DNA from 4 places in the Holdemanella sp. DFI.5.55 genome. Region 3 is predicted to be linked to each of the others. Evidence: predicted binding sites of a transcription regulator. Region 3 holds the regulator's gene; each other region holds the start of a gene.
What was found. Region 3 encodes HrcA, which represses chaperone genes, less so after heat shock. Its sites were predicted from a motif close to TTTTAGCACTNNNNNNNNNNNAGTGCTAAAA; they were not measured.

Region 1: ftsH (ATP-dependent zinc metalloprotease FtsH) is a predicted target of HrcA. The motif match lies at 2,734-2,764, and genes of this name have one in related genera.
Region 2: LJE08_RS03995 (ATP-dependent Clp protease ATP-binding subunit) is a predicted target of HrcA. The motif match lies at 2,610-2,640, and genes of this name have one in related genera.
Region 4: htpG (molecular chaperone HtpG) is a predicted target of HrcA. The motif match lies at 1,298-1,328, and genes of this name have one in related genera.

What each region holds. Positions count from the first base shown of each region.
Region 1 covers NZ_JAJDMK010000034.1:17,383-21,534, forward strand. Annotated here, with positions in the region: gene LJE08_RS07980 (beta-glucoside-specific PTS transporter subunit IIABC) at 1-405, shown strand, start outside; gene LJE08_RS07985 (glycoside hydrolase family 1 protein) at 416-1,828, shown strand; gene LJE08_RS07990 (PRD domain-containing protein) at 1,847-2,683, shown strand; gene ftsH (ATP-dependent zinc metalloprotease FtsH) at 2,804-4,152, shown strand, end outside.
Region 2 covers NZ_JAJDMK010000010.1:41,400-45,551, reverse strand. Annotated here, with positions in the region: gene nagA (N-acetylglucosamine-6-phosphate deacetylase) at 1-1,013, shown strand, start outside; gene LJE08_RS04005 (DeoR/GlpR family DNA-binding transcription regulator) at 1,030-1,773, opposite strand; gene LJE08_RS04000 (transaldolase family protein) at 1,914-2,582, shown strand; gene LJE08_RS03995 (ATP-dependent Clp protease ATP-binding subunit) at 2,705-4,152, shown strand, end outside.
Region 3 covers NZ_JAJDMK010000103.1:843-4,994, forward strand. Annotated here, with positions in the region: gene dnaJ (molecular chaperone DnaJ) at 1-402, opposite strand, end outside; gene dnaK (molecular chaperone DnaK) at 470-2,275, opposite strand; gene grpE (nucleotide exchange factor GrpE) at 2,289-2,828, opposite strand; gene hrcA (heat-inducible transcriptional repressor HrcA) at 2,809-3,861, opposite strand.
Region 4 covers NZ_JAJDMK010000025.1:9,472-13,623, forward strand. Annotated here, with positions in the region: gene LJE08_RS06685 (transcriptional regulator) at 1-384, shown strand, start outside; gene LJE08_RS06690 (ElyC/SanA/YdcF family protein) at 429-1,235, shown strand; gene htpG (molecular chaperone HtpG) at 1,386-3,293, shown strand; gene LJE08_RS06700 (tetratricopeptide repeat protein) at 3,361-4,152, shown strand, end outside.

The DNA.
Region 1 (4,152 bases), on a different contig from region 3:
TCCGAAGTAAATGACGATGTCTTCTCACAAGAAATCATGGGAAAAGGTATCGCAATCGAACCAAGCACAGGAAGTTTATATGCTCCTTGTGATGGAACAATTACTGTATGTTTCCCAACAGGTCATGCGATTGGATTAAAATCAAAGAATGGAACAGAAATTTTAATGCACATAGGCATTGATACTGTTAATCTACAAGGAAAATATTTCAGTCCTCAAATTCAAGTCAATGAAGAAGTTAAAAAGGGACAGTTACTATTAACTTTTGATTTAGCCAAAATCAAAGAAGAAGGTTATGACACAACCACTCCAATCATCATCACAAATTCAAAGAATTTCAGTTCGATTCAAATTGAAAAACAATCAACAACTCAACATGGAAACAAATTAATTTCTTTAGACTAGGAGGTAAACCATGCACTATTCTAAATTAAAAGACTTCCCTCAAAACTTTTTGTGGGGAGCATCTACCTCAGCATACCAAGTTGAAGGTGCCATTGATGAAGATGGTAAAAGCCCATCTATCATTGACATGTATGAACACCCAAGTGATGTTGCTGATTTCTCTGTAGCTTCTGATCATTATCATAGATATAAAGAAGATATTGCCCTATTTGCAGAAATGGGATTAAAAGCTTATCGTTTCTCTATCGCATGGACTCGTATCTTACCAAATGGAACGGGTAAAGTGAATGAAAAAGGCATCGAATTCTACAATAATGTCATTGATGAATGCTTAAAATACAACATCGAACCTGTTGTTACAATGTATCACTTTGATTTACCATATTGCCTAGAAGAAAAGGGTGGTTGGTTAAACCGTGATACGATTGAAGCCTTTGTTGAATATGCCAAAGTATTATTTATCCACTATGGATCAAAAGTAAAGTACTGGTTAACGATCAACGAACAAAATACGATGATTCTACATCCTGGTGCAATTGGATTACCTAAAGGCGGAAAATTACCATCTAAAAAAGATTTGTATCAACAAAACCACCATATGATGCTTGCTCAGGCAAAAGTCATGAAACTCTTCCATAATATGGTTCCAGAAGGTAAAATCGGACCTGCACTAAATTTAACAGCTATGTATCCAGCTACTTGTAATCCAAATGATGCGATTGCCGCTCACAACTGGGAAGTACTTCGCTGTTGGAACTTTGTCGATGTTTGTGCATTTGGAAAATACCACCCTTTAGCATGGTCTTACCTAAAAGATCGTAATATCGCTCCAGAAATTCAAGATGGAGACTTTGAAACATTAAAAGGCGCAAACCCAGACTTTATCGCTATGAATTATTATTCAACCGCAACTATAGCTGCAAGTAAAGGAGATGCTTCAGATGTAACTGCAAGAGCGGGTGACCAACAAATTATGCTAGGTGAACAAGGCGTATATCGACCTAGTGAGAACCCATACGTAGAGAAAACGCAGTATGGATGGGTTGTTGATCCTGTTGGATTCCGATATACTTTAAGAAAGGTATATGAACGTTACCAACTTCCTATTCTGATTACAGAGAATGGAATTGGCGCCAATGACACATTAGAACCAGATGGATGTATTCATGACCAATATCGTATTGATTTTATTCAAAAACACCTTCACCAAATGCGCTTAGCCATTACAGATGGTGTCAAAATGCTTGGCTATTGTCCTTGGGCTGCCATTGATGTTGTTAGTACACATCAAGGCTATAAGAAAAGATACGGATTCATTTATGTCGATCGTGATGAATTTGATTTAAAAGAATTAAAACGATATAAAAAAGACAGTTTCTACTGGTACAAACAAGTAATTGAGGAAAACGGAAAGAATATCTAGGTATATGAGGTACTTCACATGATTATCGAAAAATTTTTAAACAACAATATGCTTCTAGTGAATGATAATCATGAGGAAATGATTGTGATGGGAAAGGGGCTGCGTTTTCACTATAAAGTAGGAGACGAAATTAGAGATGAAGATATAGAAAAAACATATGTTCTTCAAGATAGTACAAATAAAAATGGATATCTTCAAGTTTTAGAAAACGCACCCGACATCTATTTAGAAATTGTGCACCACATCATTGAAATGGCACAACTTAAAATTTCTTCTCCATTCAACAAACAAATCTTTGTGACCTTGTTAGATCACTTGTTATATGCGGTAGAAAGATATGAAAAAGGCATTGTTCTACAAAATAGAATGTTGTGGGAAATCCAAAAATTTTATCCAAATGAATTTATGCTTGGTTTACAAGCTGTAGACTACATTAATGAAACACTTCATATTCAATTGCCTGAAACAGAAGCCGGAAACATTGCCTTTCACTTTGTGAATGCACAAATCAAATCGAACGATCTTTCAACAGAAAATGGTATGTTGATGGTCAAAATGTTAAAAGATATTTTTCAAATCATTCAATTACATTATGGCTATACAATTGATGAGAATTCGCTAAACTATTCAAGATTTGTTGTTCACATGCAATTTTTCTTACAACGACTTTTAGAAAATAAAATGCTTGAAAATGAAAATGATGATATATATTATACATATATTATCAAGAATTCTTCTGCATTAGACTGCGTAGAACAAATCGAAAAATATATCGATAGATTACTACATAAACAAATTACGCGTGATGAAAAAATATATTTAATTGTGCATATTACGCGTATCACAACTCATTAAGTATCGCAATGGCGGTACTTTTTCTTTTAAATTATGTGGAATTATGGAATATGTAGCACTCTACTTGTCAAAGTGCTAATAAGGTGTATAATGTAATCAATTTCATAAGGAGGAACACTCATGAACAAACAAAAGAAGCCTTTATATAGATATTACATGATCATATTGCTTGTTATTATGGCTTTAAACTTTATCGTATTCCCTATGTTTCAACAATCTAAGCTTGAAACCACCAATTACTCAGATTTCTTGAATAAAATTGAAGAAAAGAAGATAGATACTGTGCAAATTGAAAATCACAATATTTATTACACATTAAAGAAAAATTCAACAGATAAAACCTATAAAACAGGTGTTATGAATGATTCAGATTTAGTCAATCGTTTGGATAAATCTGGAGCTAAGTTTGGCCAAGTCTATCAAGAACAAATGAATCCAATTTTATCGAGTTTAATTTCCTTTTTCTTACCATTAATCATTTTCTGGGCATTTGGATCATGGATGTTTAAGCGTATGCAAAAGAAAATGGGCGGAGATGATCAAATGTCATTTTCACAAGGCTCTGGTTTTGGTCTAGGCAATCTAGGAAAGAGCAATGCCAAAGTCTATGTCGGTGAACAAACGGGAAAAACATTCAAGGATGTAGCTGGACAAGAAGAAGCGAAGGAAAACCTACAAGAAATTGTAGACTTCTTAAACAATCCAGCTAAATATAAAGAAATTGGTGCCAAAATGCCTAAAGGAGCCTTATTAGTAGGTCCTCCTGGCACCGGTAAAACATTACTTGCCAAAGCCGTTGCGGGTGAGGCTGGCGTTCCATTCTTCTCGATTTCAGGTAGTGAATTCGTAGAAATGTTTGTTGGTAGAGGAGCCGCTAAAGTGCGTGACCTATTTAAACAAGCTCGTGAAAAAGCACCTTGTATTGTATTTATTGATGAAATTGATACCATTGGTAAAAAACGTGATGGTGCAGGTATGAATGGTAATGATGAGCGTGAACAAACATTGAACCAGTTACTTGCTGAAATGGATGGATTTGATGGATCCAAAGGCGTCGTATTGCTTGCCGCCACAAACCGTCCTGACTCATTAGATCCTGCTTTAACACGTCCTGGTCGATTTGATCGAAGAATTCCAGTTGAACTTCCTGATCTTGCCGGTCGTGAAGCTATTCTTAAATTACATGCCAAAGACATCAAATGCTCAAACAACATTGACTTTAACGTAATCGCTAGAGCTAGTGCAGGTGCCAGTGGTGCCGAACTTGCCAACATCATTAATGAAGGGGCTTTATTAGCGGTTCGTGACCATCGTAAAACGGTGGTTCAAAAAGACTTGGAAGAAGCCATTGAAATCGTTATTGCCGGTGAACAAAAGAAGGGAGCAGTGATTTCAAATCGAGAACGAATGATTGTTTCTTATCATGAAATTGGACATGCTTTAGTGGCTGCCAAATGTAAAAACACGGC
Region 2 (4,152 bases), on a different contig from region 3:
ATAAACGAATTATCCCAGGATTTATCGATGTACACACACATGGTGCTTATGGATTTGATACTAATGATGCGAATGAAGAAGGCCTTCGTAACTGGATGAAAAATATTGTTAAAGAAGGGGTTACAGGTATTCTTCCAACAACAATCACACAGTCTGAAGAAGTTTTGACAAATGCGGTTAAAAATGTTGCGAAAGTTGTTGAAGAAGGGTATGAAGGTGCAGAAATTTTAGGTATTCACTTTGAAGGACCTTATTTGGATCAAGTATATAAGGGAGCACAACCTGAACAGTATTGTGTAAAACCAGATCTTGAACAATTCAAACGTTACTTGGCAGCTTCTAATAATTTAATTAAAATCGTGACTATGGCTTGTGAACACGATGATAACTATGAATTAACTAAATTCTTACGCGCAAATGGAATTGTGTGTAGTCAAGGTCACTCAGGAGCCACTTTTGAACAGGCTCGTTTAGCCATTGCGAATGGTGCAAACTCAATGACTCACGTATTCAATGGTATGACTAAATTCCATCACCGTGAACCAGGATTAGTTGGTGCTGCAATGCGTTATAGAGATGTATATGGTGAAATCATCTGTGATGGAAACCACTCAACTTATGAAGCATTAAACGACTTCTTTACAGCTAAAGGAGCAAACCACTGTATTATGATCACTGACTCATTAATGGTTAAGGGACTACCTGTTGGTACAAAAGTATTGTTTGGTGGAAATGAAATCGAATTATATCCAGATGGAAGTGCACACTTAACAGATACGAAAGGTCTTGCGGGATCTACATTGCATGTCAACGATGGACTTCGTATTTTAGTAGAAAAAGCAATGGTTCCTTGGCAAACAGCTATCAATGCTTGTACATTGAACCCGGCTCGTATGTTGAATGTAGATGATCGTAAAGGATCGATTCAAACTGGAAAAGATGCAGATTTAGTTGTATTAAATGATGACTATTCTGTTGAAATGACATATGTAAAAGGTCAAAAAGCATTCTAATATAATAAAAGCACATTTAATGTGCTTTTATTATGTTTTCGTGTTTTATAGTATCATCTAGTTTATTATCGGTGATAATCATGTCAAAATCATCAATATTGGCTATTTTTGACATATACTTCTTATGGAATTTTGTATGGTCTGCCATACAAATTTTTTTATTGGAAGAATCAAGAATCGCTTTTTTAACTAAAGCATCACTCATGCTGGGAATGGATACGCCATAGTCTAAGTCAAGGCCTAATACGGAAATAAAGGCTTTATCGATATAATAGTTTTGAAAGAATTGAATGGTGCTTTCAGATAGAGCTGCCTGAGTTACAGGATTATAGGTGCCTGGAGCCATAATGATTTTCGCCTTGGTATTTCGATCTACATATTGAAGAATCTTCCAGAAATTTGTAAAGATTGTGATTTTTTTATGGTGTATACGTTTAAAGAGCTCAAGGCAGGTTGTACCACAATCCAAATAGATAGAATCTCCATCTTGAATGAGTGTACTAGCATAAATCGCGATTTCTTTTTTATCCGATTGTGACATACCTTCTTTGATTTCAAAGGAAGGTTCAGTTGAACTAGACTCATTGAGTGTGGCTCCTCCATAGCGCTTTGTGGCGAGTCCTTGGTTTTCTAGACTATCTAAATCTCTTCGTATGGTCATTAAGGAAACGGAGTATACTTTTGCGAGTTCACTTACTTGTACGGTTTTATCTTTTTTTAGTTTTTCATAGATTTCATATCTTCTTTGTGTTGTGTTCATAATTCTATTAAAGCACAAAAAGAAACAGAAGGGAACATGTTTATTTGTGTTCTTTTGAAATAAATTGTTTGATGTGAAAAGGTTATTGAATCAAAATTTTTCTGGTGTTAGTATACAGATGAACTTAAGGAGGATCTATTATGGAATTAATTATCGATTCATCAAATATTGAACAAATTAAAGAACTAAATGAGTTATTAACAATTACGGGTGTTACGACAAACCCTACAATATTAACAAAATCGAATAGAGAAGCAATGGATGTAGTAAAAGATCTTTGTGAGGTGTTGAGCGAAGATCAATTGTTGTTTATTCAAACGGTACAGACCTCTTTTGAAGGTATTATGGAAGAGGCAAAAATGATTTCTTCCATTCGTAATAAAAATATGTATGTAAAGATTCCGGTTACACATGAGGGCTTAAGAGCTATTAAAGAATGTAAAAAGTTAGGAATTCACACATTGGCTACTGCCATTTATACAGCGGACCAGGCTTTTTTAGCTGCAATGAATGGAGCTGAATATTTAGCACCTTATACAAATCGAATGTGTAATTATGGAGATGGTGTTCAGAATGTAAAAGACTTGATTGAAATGTTGAGAGTGAATCATATGCCGGCTAAAGTGATTGCGGCAAGCTTTAAAAATACATATCAAGTACATGAATTGATCAAGGCTGGAATTCAAGCTGTAACTGTTCCTTGTGATGTTTTATATCAAATGATTGATCATCCAGGAACAAAGATTGCGGTGGGTGAATTTAGCGTAAATTGGCAAAGAGCTTATAATCGTAATACATTGGAAAAGTAGAGAAATCTACTTTTCTTTTTAAAAAATAATTAGCACTTAAGTGTTGACAGTGCCAAAAATGGTGTTATACTATCATTAGCAATCATAAAGAGTGAGTGCTAAGTGCAAGGAGGTGCTTATTTATGAATATCGATCAAATGTCAGAGCGTTTGCAGAAGATTTTAATGGATGCCATTAATTTGGCAAAATCCAACCAACATCCAAGTGTAGATACTGTGGATATGTTGGAAACGATTTTTAAGGATGATGTATTGGACGGCTTGTTTGAGCGTATCGGCTTGGATAAAGGTCGTGCTTTACAGATGGTTCAACAAGAATCTAATCGTGTCGCAAAGAGCTCAACAAGTAATATAAATTTATCCAATGAAGTGCAGAAATCGTTTGAAGATGCGCAAAACTGGGCGAGTCAACATGATGAAACTTATCTTTCAGTAGCTAGTGTATTCTTAGCTCTATTGTTTAATCGTTCTTATATTTCTAAAGAATTGGTAAGAACTTTTAACTTGAATAAGGATGCTTGCTACAAAGCTGAATTAGAGCGTCGTAATGGTAAAAAATTTGATACGCCAAATTCAGAAGAGAATGTAGAAGCTTTAAAGAAATATGGTCGTGATCTAGTTCAGGATGTGCGTGATGGTAAGATTGATCCAATTATTGGACGTGATGATGAAATTCGACGTGTTATGCAGATTTTATCTCGTAAGACAAAGAACAACCCTGTTTTGATTGGTGAACCTGGTGTTGGTAAGACAGCTGTTGTTGAAGGGATCGCATGGCGTATTATGAAGGGGGATGTGCCTGAGTCATTAAAAGAAAAACGCTTGATTGAATTGGATATGGGATCTTTGATTGCCGGTGCTAAGTATCGTGGTGAATTTGAGGAGCGTTTAAAATCCATTTTGGATGAAGTTAAAAAATCGGATGGACAAATCATCTTGTTTATTGATGAAATTCATAACTTGGTTGGTGCAGGTAAAACTGAAGGTAGTATGGATGCGGCTAACTTATTAAAGCCAATGTTAGCGCGTGGTGAACTACATTGTATTGGTGCAACAACTTTCAATGAATATCGTAAATATATTGAAAAGGATGCCGCTTTAGAGCGTCGTTTCCAAAAAGTACAAGTTGCTCAGCCAAGTGTAGAGGATACAATCAGTATTTTGCGTGGATTAAAAGATCGTTTTGAAAGTTATCATGGTGTACGTATTTTGGATGAAGCTTTAATTGCGGCAGCTACTATGTCCGATCGTTATATCACGGATCGTTTCTTACCAGATAAGGCAATTGACTTAGTGGATGAGGCTTGTGCTACGTTAAAGGTTGAAATGGAAAGTATGCCTCAAGAGTTGGATGAATTACAGCGTAAGATTTTACAACTTCAAATTGAAAAGACTTCTCTACAAAAAGAAGAAGATAAAAGGGCTATTGAGCGTCGTGAAGAAATTGAAAGTGAATTAGCTTCTTTACAATCAAAGCGTGATGAAATGCATTCTAAGTGGGAAGATGAAAAACATGGCTTGGCTAATGAAAAAGAGGATAAACAACGTTTGGAGAAAGCTCGTTTGGATTT
Region 3 (4,152 bases):
ATCCATGAAATCAATGCGCATCTGCATGTAACGGTCTTGCCCTTGTCGAGGCTGATTACTTGAACGGCGAGATCCTCCACCTCCAAATCCTCCACCAAAGAACGAACCGAAGATGTCTCCTAAATCGCCAAAATCTGTGAATCCTCCAGAGAATCCACCACCTTGTCCAAAGGCTCCATCCATACCTGCATGGCCAAATTGATCATATGTTGCACGTTTTTTCTCATCGCTTAATACTTCATAAGCTTCATTGATTTCCTTGAACTTATCTTCAGCTCCAGGTTCATGATTTCGATCGGGGTGATATTTCATGGCCAATTTTCGATAGGCCTTTTTAATTTCATCTGGTGTAGCACTTTTGCTGACGCCAAGCACTTCATAATAGTCACGTTTTTCTGCCATGTGAATCCCTCCATACGATACGAAGAAGTTCTAGCGTGGCTAGAACTTCAAATGTTGCTTATTTATTTTACTTCTCAGTGAATTCACCGTCAACTACATCATCACCTGAGTGAGTTTGTGTTGATTGTGAAGCTGCATCACCATTTGGCTGGTTATACATTGCTTGTCCTGCCTGCATTGCAGCTTTTTCAAGCAGGTCTAATTTTGTTTTGACTTCTTCCATGTTATTTTCATCTAAAGATTTTTGTAGATCATCACGCAATTTCTTAGTTTCTTCAGCTTGTTTTGGATCAATCTTATCTTTATTGTCTTCTAACATTCCATCGATTTGTGCAATGAAGCCTTCAGCTTTGTTACGTAAATCAATTTCTTCCTTACGTTTTTCATCTTCAACCTTGTTATCTTCAGCTTCACGAACCATACGATCGATTTCTTCATCACTCAATCCACTAGAGTTTTGAATTGTGATGTGTTGTTCTTTACCAGTACCCTTATCTGTAGCACTTACGTGTACGATACCGTTGGCATCAATATCAAATTTAACTTCAATTTGAGGAACTCCACGACGAGCTGGTGCAATTCCGTTTAATTGGAAGTTTCCTAATTCTTTATTGTCGTTAGCCATTGGACGTTCACCTTGTAATACACGGATATCTACAGCTGGTTGGTTATCAGCGGCTGTTGAGAAAATCTGTGATTTACTTGTTGGGATTGTAGTGTTACGAGGGATCAACACTGTCATAACTCCACCCATAGTTTCGATACCTAATGATAATGGTGTAACATCTAGTAATAATACATCATTTACATCACCTGAGATAACTCCACCTTGGATTGCAGCACCCATAGCTACAGCTTCATCTGGGTTTACTGAGTGGTTAGGATCTTTTCCTAATGCTTTACGTACTGCTTCTTGAACCGCTGGAATACGAGTAGATCCACCAACTAATAATACTTCGTCGATATCAGATTTAGACAATTTTGCATCTCTTAATGCATTTTCAATTGGAATCAATGTACGTTCTACTAAATGTTTAGTCATATCATCAAATTTAGCACGAGTTAATGTTGTATCAAAGTGCAATGGACCCGCAGGACCTGCTGAGATAAATGGTAAGCTGATTTGTGTCTGCATTACACCACTTAAATCTTTTTTCGCTTTTTCAGCAGCTTCTTTTAAACGTTGCATAGCCATTGGATCTTGCGACAAGTCAATTGCGTTATCTTTCTTGAATGTATCAACCATCCAGTTTACTAATACGTTATCGAAGTCATCTCCGCCTAAGTGAGTATCTCCGTTTGTTGATAATACTTCGAATGTTCCATCAGCTAAATCAAGGATACTAACATCGAAAGTACCTCCACCTAAGTCATAGATCAATACTTTTTCTTCTTTATCCGTTTTATCGATACCATAAGCCAATGCTGCAGCTGTTGGTTCGTTGATAATACGTTCTACTTCTAATCCAGCAATTTTACCAGCATCTTTGGTTGCTTGACGCTGAGCATCGTTGAAGTATGCAGGAACTGTGATAACAGCCTTTGTTACTTTTTCTCCTAAGTAATCTTCTGCATATGATTTCAAGTATTGAAGGATCATTGCACTAATTTCTTGTGGTGTATATGATTTTCCCTCAGCCTCTACTTTTTCATTCGTTCCCATCAAACGCTTAATTGAACTAATTGTGTTTTTATTTGTGACTGCCTGACGTTTTGCAGCATCACCAATAATACGTTCTCCATCTTTGAACGCAACAACACTTGGTGTTGTACGATTTCCTTCTGGGTTAGGAATTACTTTACAATCTTTACCTTCCATAACCGCAACACAGCTATTTGTTGTACCTAAGTCAATACCAATAATTTTACTCATGATAATTACCTCCCTATTCGCTCACTTTTACTAATGCTGGTCGTAAAATACGATCCTTCAACATATATCCTTTTTGTAATACTTCAATAACCATTCCACTTTCAACGCCTTCTTTTTTCTCTTGCATTAAAGCCTGCATTGTATTGTGGTCGAATGGTTTATCGGCTGCATCTATTTCCTGTACGCCTTCTTTTTCCAGCACACCTTTCAATTGTTTATGAATCATCTCAAAACCTTTGACATAATTCTTAATTGTCTCATCCTCGGTTTGTACTTTCAAAGCCATTTCCATTGAATCAAGAATTGGCAAGATTTCCGTTGCTGGCTGTTGGAAGCGATATTTTCGAGTTGCATCTGCATCTTTCTGTAGACGTTTTTTCATGTTTTCTGTATCTGCATAAGCACGTGCTACATCATTTTTTGCCTTGTCCAGTTCTGCCTTCAAACCTTCAATAATTTCGTCTGAACTTGGTTCTTTTTTTTCTTCAGCTGCCCCTTCAACAACTTCTTCTTTTGTTTCTTCTTTTACTTCTTTAGTTTCTTCTTTGCTCATCGTTGGCACCTCCCTTATCTTTGTCTGTCCCAAAGACGTCTTCGATGACATTTGACATATAATTCATCAAGGCCACGACCTTGGAATATTGCATTCGATTTGGACCAACAACCATTAATTGTCCTTCCTCATCGCTGTTATAATGGAATTTTGTCGTTAATACTGAACAATCTCCGATTTGTAACAACTCGTTTCTTTCCCCAATCTGGATTGCTACATTTCCCTCTTGATCCGTCCATTGATGGAATAAACTTCCATTTTCCAAAATACGCATCATTTGTTTCAACTTGTTGATGTCACTGAACTCTGGCTGATACAACATATTACTTCGTCCAGAAACCGCAACTTTCTCTGTCGCAAATCGCATAAAGGCTGAAACGAACGCTTCAAACAAAACTTCATGTCGAACAAGTTTTGCTGCCATCATCGGTTCAATTTCTTTCATTTTTCCAACAACATCTTCAATAGGCGTTCCCACTAATTGGTCATTTAATAAATCTGTACAATTTTGAATATCCTGCATGGACACATCTGTACCAAATTGGAACACTTTATTTTCTGTATGTCCTTGATCTGTGACAATGATCGCAACAGCACTTTGATTGTTGATTGGAATCAACTGTACATGCTGTAAAGTCTGATGCCTGCTATCAGGTCCTAGAACAACACTGGTCAAATTTGTCATGTGTGACAAAATATCACAGCTCTTTTGAACAACTTCTTCTAACGAATAATGTCTTTCACTAAAGACTTGCTGTAAAGCATTCTTTGTAGAAGCATCCAAATCCGCTTCCATAAGATGTTCAACATAGTACCTATAGCCTTTTTGACTCGGAATTCGACCACTCGAAGTATGTGTCTTCTCTAACAACCCTAACTTCTCAAGTGTCGCCATCTCATTACGGATGGTTGCAGATGAAACTGGGAAATCTAGAAGTTCCATCAAAGTCTTCGAACCAACTGGTTCTGCACAACGAGTAAACTCTTCAACTATTGTTTTAAAGATTATCTTTTGACGTTGTGTGATTTCCATTGTGAAGACCTCCTTCTAGCACTCATTTTCCTTGTCTGCTATTAGTATATCACAATTTTTAGCACCGTCAACAATTGAGTGCTAAATTTCAACTAAAAAAATAAGGATACAAATATTCGTACCCTTAACTAAACATAAATCAAAAATTCTTTAATCGATTCTTCACTCACTGAGAAGATGGATGCGATAGCTTTAACAGTGAAGCCTTTGTCCAGTATAGCTTGATACACTTCAAATTGATTTAGTGCAATACCTTTGTTGATTCTTCAAACATTTCATCTAATGCTCTAC
Region 4 (4,152 bases), on a different contig from region 3:
AAAGTGTTCTATATTGCATCTACAGCATTGATTGTAATTGGATTGTTATGTGCAATCGGTGAGTGGTATGAAAAGCAAACAATGTCTTCTATTTATGGATCAATGATTATTCAAGTGGTCGGTGTTTTTGAATATTTTCTTGCAAAAGTAATATCAAAAGAAAATTCATCTTTTTATGTGAAATGGTTAAATACAATTATAATTGCTTTTATACCAATATCTATGATTACGAGTTATATATCTGAGTTAATTTTTAAAGTAGGAGGAGGTATTTCACCTTATCCAATAGGAATATTTCATAGTTTTGTATTTTTGTTGGTCTATCTTATAGTTATAATGGTAAGCTATGCTTACCTAAAGAAGCAAAATAAATTTCTTATTTAAATTCAAGTTTGTCATTGTAGATAGTTTTGAAAGGAAGTTTAGATATGGATTCTAAAGTTGCAAAAAATATAAATATACTCGCAAAGTTTTTGGGAACAAGAGATATTGATGCGTTAAATCAAGAAGAATTATTTAAACGATATGGAATTCATCAGGTAGATGTTATGGTTTTATTTGGTGGAAGTATTCTTGAAGGTGGCGATGTTTTAGCTAGTGGAATTAAAAACTTCGTTGCGAAAAAATATATTATTGTTGGTGGAGCAGGACATACAACAGATACACTACGTCAGGTTGTTCATTTAGAATATCCGGATATTGAGACAACAGATTTATCAGAAGCAGAAATATTTCAAAAGTATATTAAACATGTATATGGATGTAAGGCGGACTATCTAGAAACCAAGTCTACAAATTGTGGGAATAATATAACGTATCTTTTGGATTTATTGAAAGAAAACAATATTTCGTTTAAAAGTATCATTCTAAGTCAGGATGCTTCTATGCAAAGGCGTATGGCGGCAGGTTTAAAAAAATATATTAATGATAATGTGACAATCATCAATTATGCTACTTATTGTGCTAAAGTATTGAACCAGAATGATGAATTGGTTTATGAAGAAGATTTACATGGTATGTGGCCAATTAATAGATATGTCAACTTGTTGATGGGAGAAATTCCTAGACTTTCAGATGATGCGAATGGCTATGGTCCGAATGGAAAGAATTATATTGCGCATGTGGATATTCCCGAAAATGTGAAAATAGCTTTTGAAGAATTGAAGATGGTTTTTGGAAGTGAAATAAGAGCAGCCAATCCATTGTATGCTACAAATATGAATAAAAATAGTTAACAGTATTATTTGAAAAGTGGGTAAAGAAGCTAAGAATTCGTTTAGTCGAATTCTTTTTTTGTGTTTAGCACACAGGTGTTGACACTGCTAAAAAGGTGTTGTATAGTATTAGCAGGCAAAATATTAGAGTGCTAATGAAGGAGTGGTATTATGGCTAAGAAAAAACAGTTTAAAGCGGAGTCAAAACGTTTATTGGATTTGATGATCAATTCCATTTATACACACAAGGAAATCTTCTTACGTGAACTTGTATCGAATGCGAGTGATGCGATTGATAAATATTATTATGAAAGTCAAGGTCATGCGGATGCAAGTCAATTTGAGATTCGTATTGAACCAAATAAGGAAGCTCGTACTTTAACAATTTCGGACACTGGTATTGGTATGTCAAAGGAAGAATTAGAGGAAAACTTGGGTACAATTGCGAAGAGTGGTTCTTTGGCTTTTAAAGAGGAAATGAAGAAAAAAGAAGAAAACAACGATGAAGATGTAGATATCATTGGTCAATTTGGTGTTGGATTCTATTCTGCATTTATGGTCGCAAAAGATGTTCGTGTTATTACGAAAAAAGCAGGTAGTGATGAAGCTTATGAATGGGTAAGTGCTGGTGAAGATGGTTATGAAATCACACCTTGTACAAAGGAGACAAATGGTACAACAATCATTTTAACTTTAAAAGAAGATACAGATGAAGAAAAATATTCTCAATATTTAGAGACATATGAGTTAAAAGAATTGATTAAGAAATATTCAGACTATATTCGTTATCCAATCAAGATGAATGTAGAAACTCAGAAGATGAAAGAGGGTACTGAGGAAAGTGAAAAGCCTGAATATGAAACAGTGGTTGAAGATCAGACTTTAAACTCAATGGTTCCTTTATGGAAACGTCAAAAATCGAAGATTACAGATGAAGAATACAATCAATTCTACAAGGATCATTTCTATGATTATCAAGATCCTCAAAAAGTGATTCATTTTAGTGTTGAGGGAAATACTAGCTTTACAGCCTTACTTTATATTCCATCACACTTACCTCAAGGATTCTATTCACAAGACTATAAGAAAGGTCTTCAACTCTATTGTAGAGGCGTATTCATTATGGATCATGCCGAAGAATTATTGCCAGATTCATTGCGTTTTGTGAAAGGTCTAGTGGATTCTCAAGATTTATCTTTAAATATTTCTCGTGAAATGCTTCAACATGATCATCAATTAAAATTGATTGCGGGTCGTATTGAAAAGAAAGTATTGAATGAACTTGGAAATATGCTTGCCAAAGATCGTGAAGCATATGAAAAATTCTTTGAAGAATTTGGTGTAAACTTGAAGTTTGGTGTCTACAACAATTATGGTATGGATAAAGAAAAATTCCAAGATTTATTGTTGTTCTACTCTTCAAGAGAAAAGAAATATGTTACTTTAAGTGAATATGTTTCTCGTATGAAAGAGGATCAAAAAGACATTTACTTTGTATCTGGTAAAGATGTTGAATTGATTGACAAGATGCCAGTTGTTCAAACATTGAAGAATAAAGAATTTGAAGTTCTTTACTTAACAGATGAAGTGGATGAATTTGTAATGCAGACATTGATGAACTACAAAGAAAAGACGTTCAGAAATGCGGCTCAAGGAGATTTAGATTTAGATACTGAGGAAGAAAAGGAAGCTTTAAATAAATCAAAAGAAGAAAATAAAGATTTATTGACATTCATGAAAGAAGCTTTAGGCGATGAGGTTGCTGAAGTGAAATTGTCAAATAAATTAACAGAGGATTCAGTATGCTTAACGGCTGGCGAAGGTATTTCTTTTGAGATGGAAAAGGTTTTCGCAAATATGCCTAACCAAAGTCCAATGCCTATGAAGGCTACGCGTATTTTGGAAATCAATCCAAATCATCCAATCTTTGAAACATTGAAGACTTTATACGCTTCTGATAAAGATAAAGTTAAAGAAGTGACTGAAGTATTATATGATCAGGCTTGTTTAATTGAAGGCTTCGCAATCAAAGATCCAATCGCATATTCAAAGAAGATCTGTGAATTGTTAGTGAAATAATTCTAGGCACAAACTTTCGAGTTTGTGCTTTTTTTCATTCATGATACATTTAATTTAGGTGAAGATTATGAAGTATCAAGAATTAATGAAAGAAGTAGAAGGTGTTGGAAAACTAAAGTTAAGTGAGCAGGAAAATTTTTATCGTGATGTATTAAATGAAAGTTCAAATGATTTAGAAGTTGTAGTTGCGGCCACCTTTTATTTGGGTATGGCTTATTATTATGAAGGAAATTTTAATAAGGCAAAAGAGATTATTGACCCGATCATTTTGCAGTATCAAAGTATGCCATTTGTAAGAGAACTTATTTCTGCATTCAATTTAATGGGTGTCATGCTCTATTATGATGGGGCAAATGTTTCAAGTCGTTATTATTACGAAAAAGCTTTACAGATTGCGATGGAACATGAGGATGTTGGACATTATTGTTATGAGTATAATAATATTTCAATTACGTACGTAAAGCAGGGAAAGTATGAAGAGGCTTTAGATAGTATTTTAAAAGCCAAAGAATTCATGCCTTGTTGCGTTGAAGATATGGGTGCCTATGTCTATTTGAATTTAGCTTTGATTTACAATAGCCTAAATCAAGTGGATAAGGCTTTAGAAGCATTTAATATGGGTTTAGATGAGCATGATGGCAAACATATTATTTTAGAAGATTATTTGAATTGCGGTATTGAATTATTTAGTAAAGCCGATATGGATTTTGAATTTAATAGATGTGCTGATGAACTTGAAAAACGTATTGAGACTATGTATGCGGTAGAATATATAGATGCTTGTATTGCTTTATTTGATTATTATTTAGAGCAGAAGATGTTTGATCAAGTCAAAGCCATCTTACGATATATGGATTCA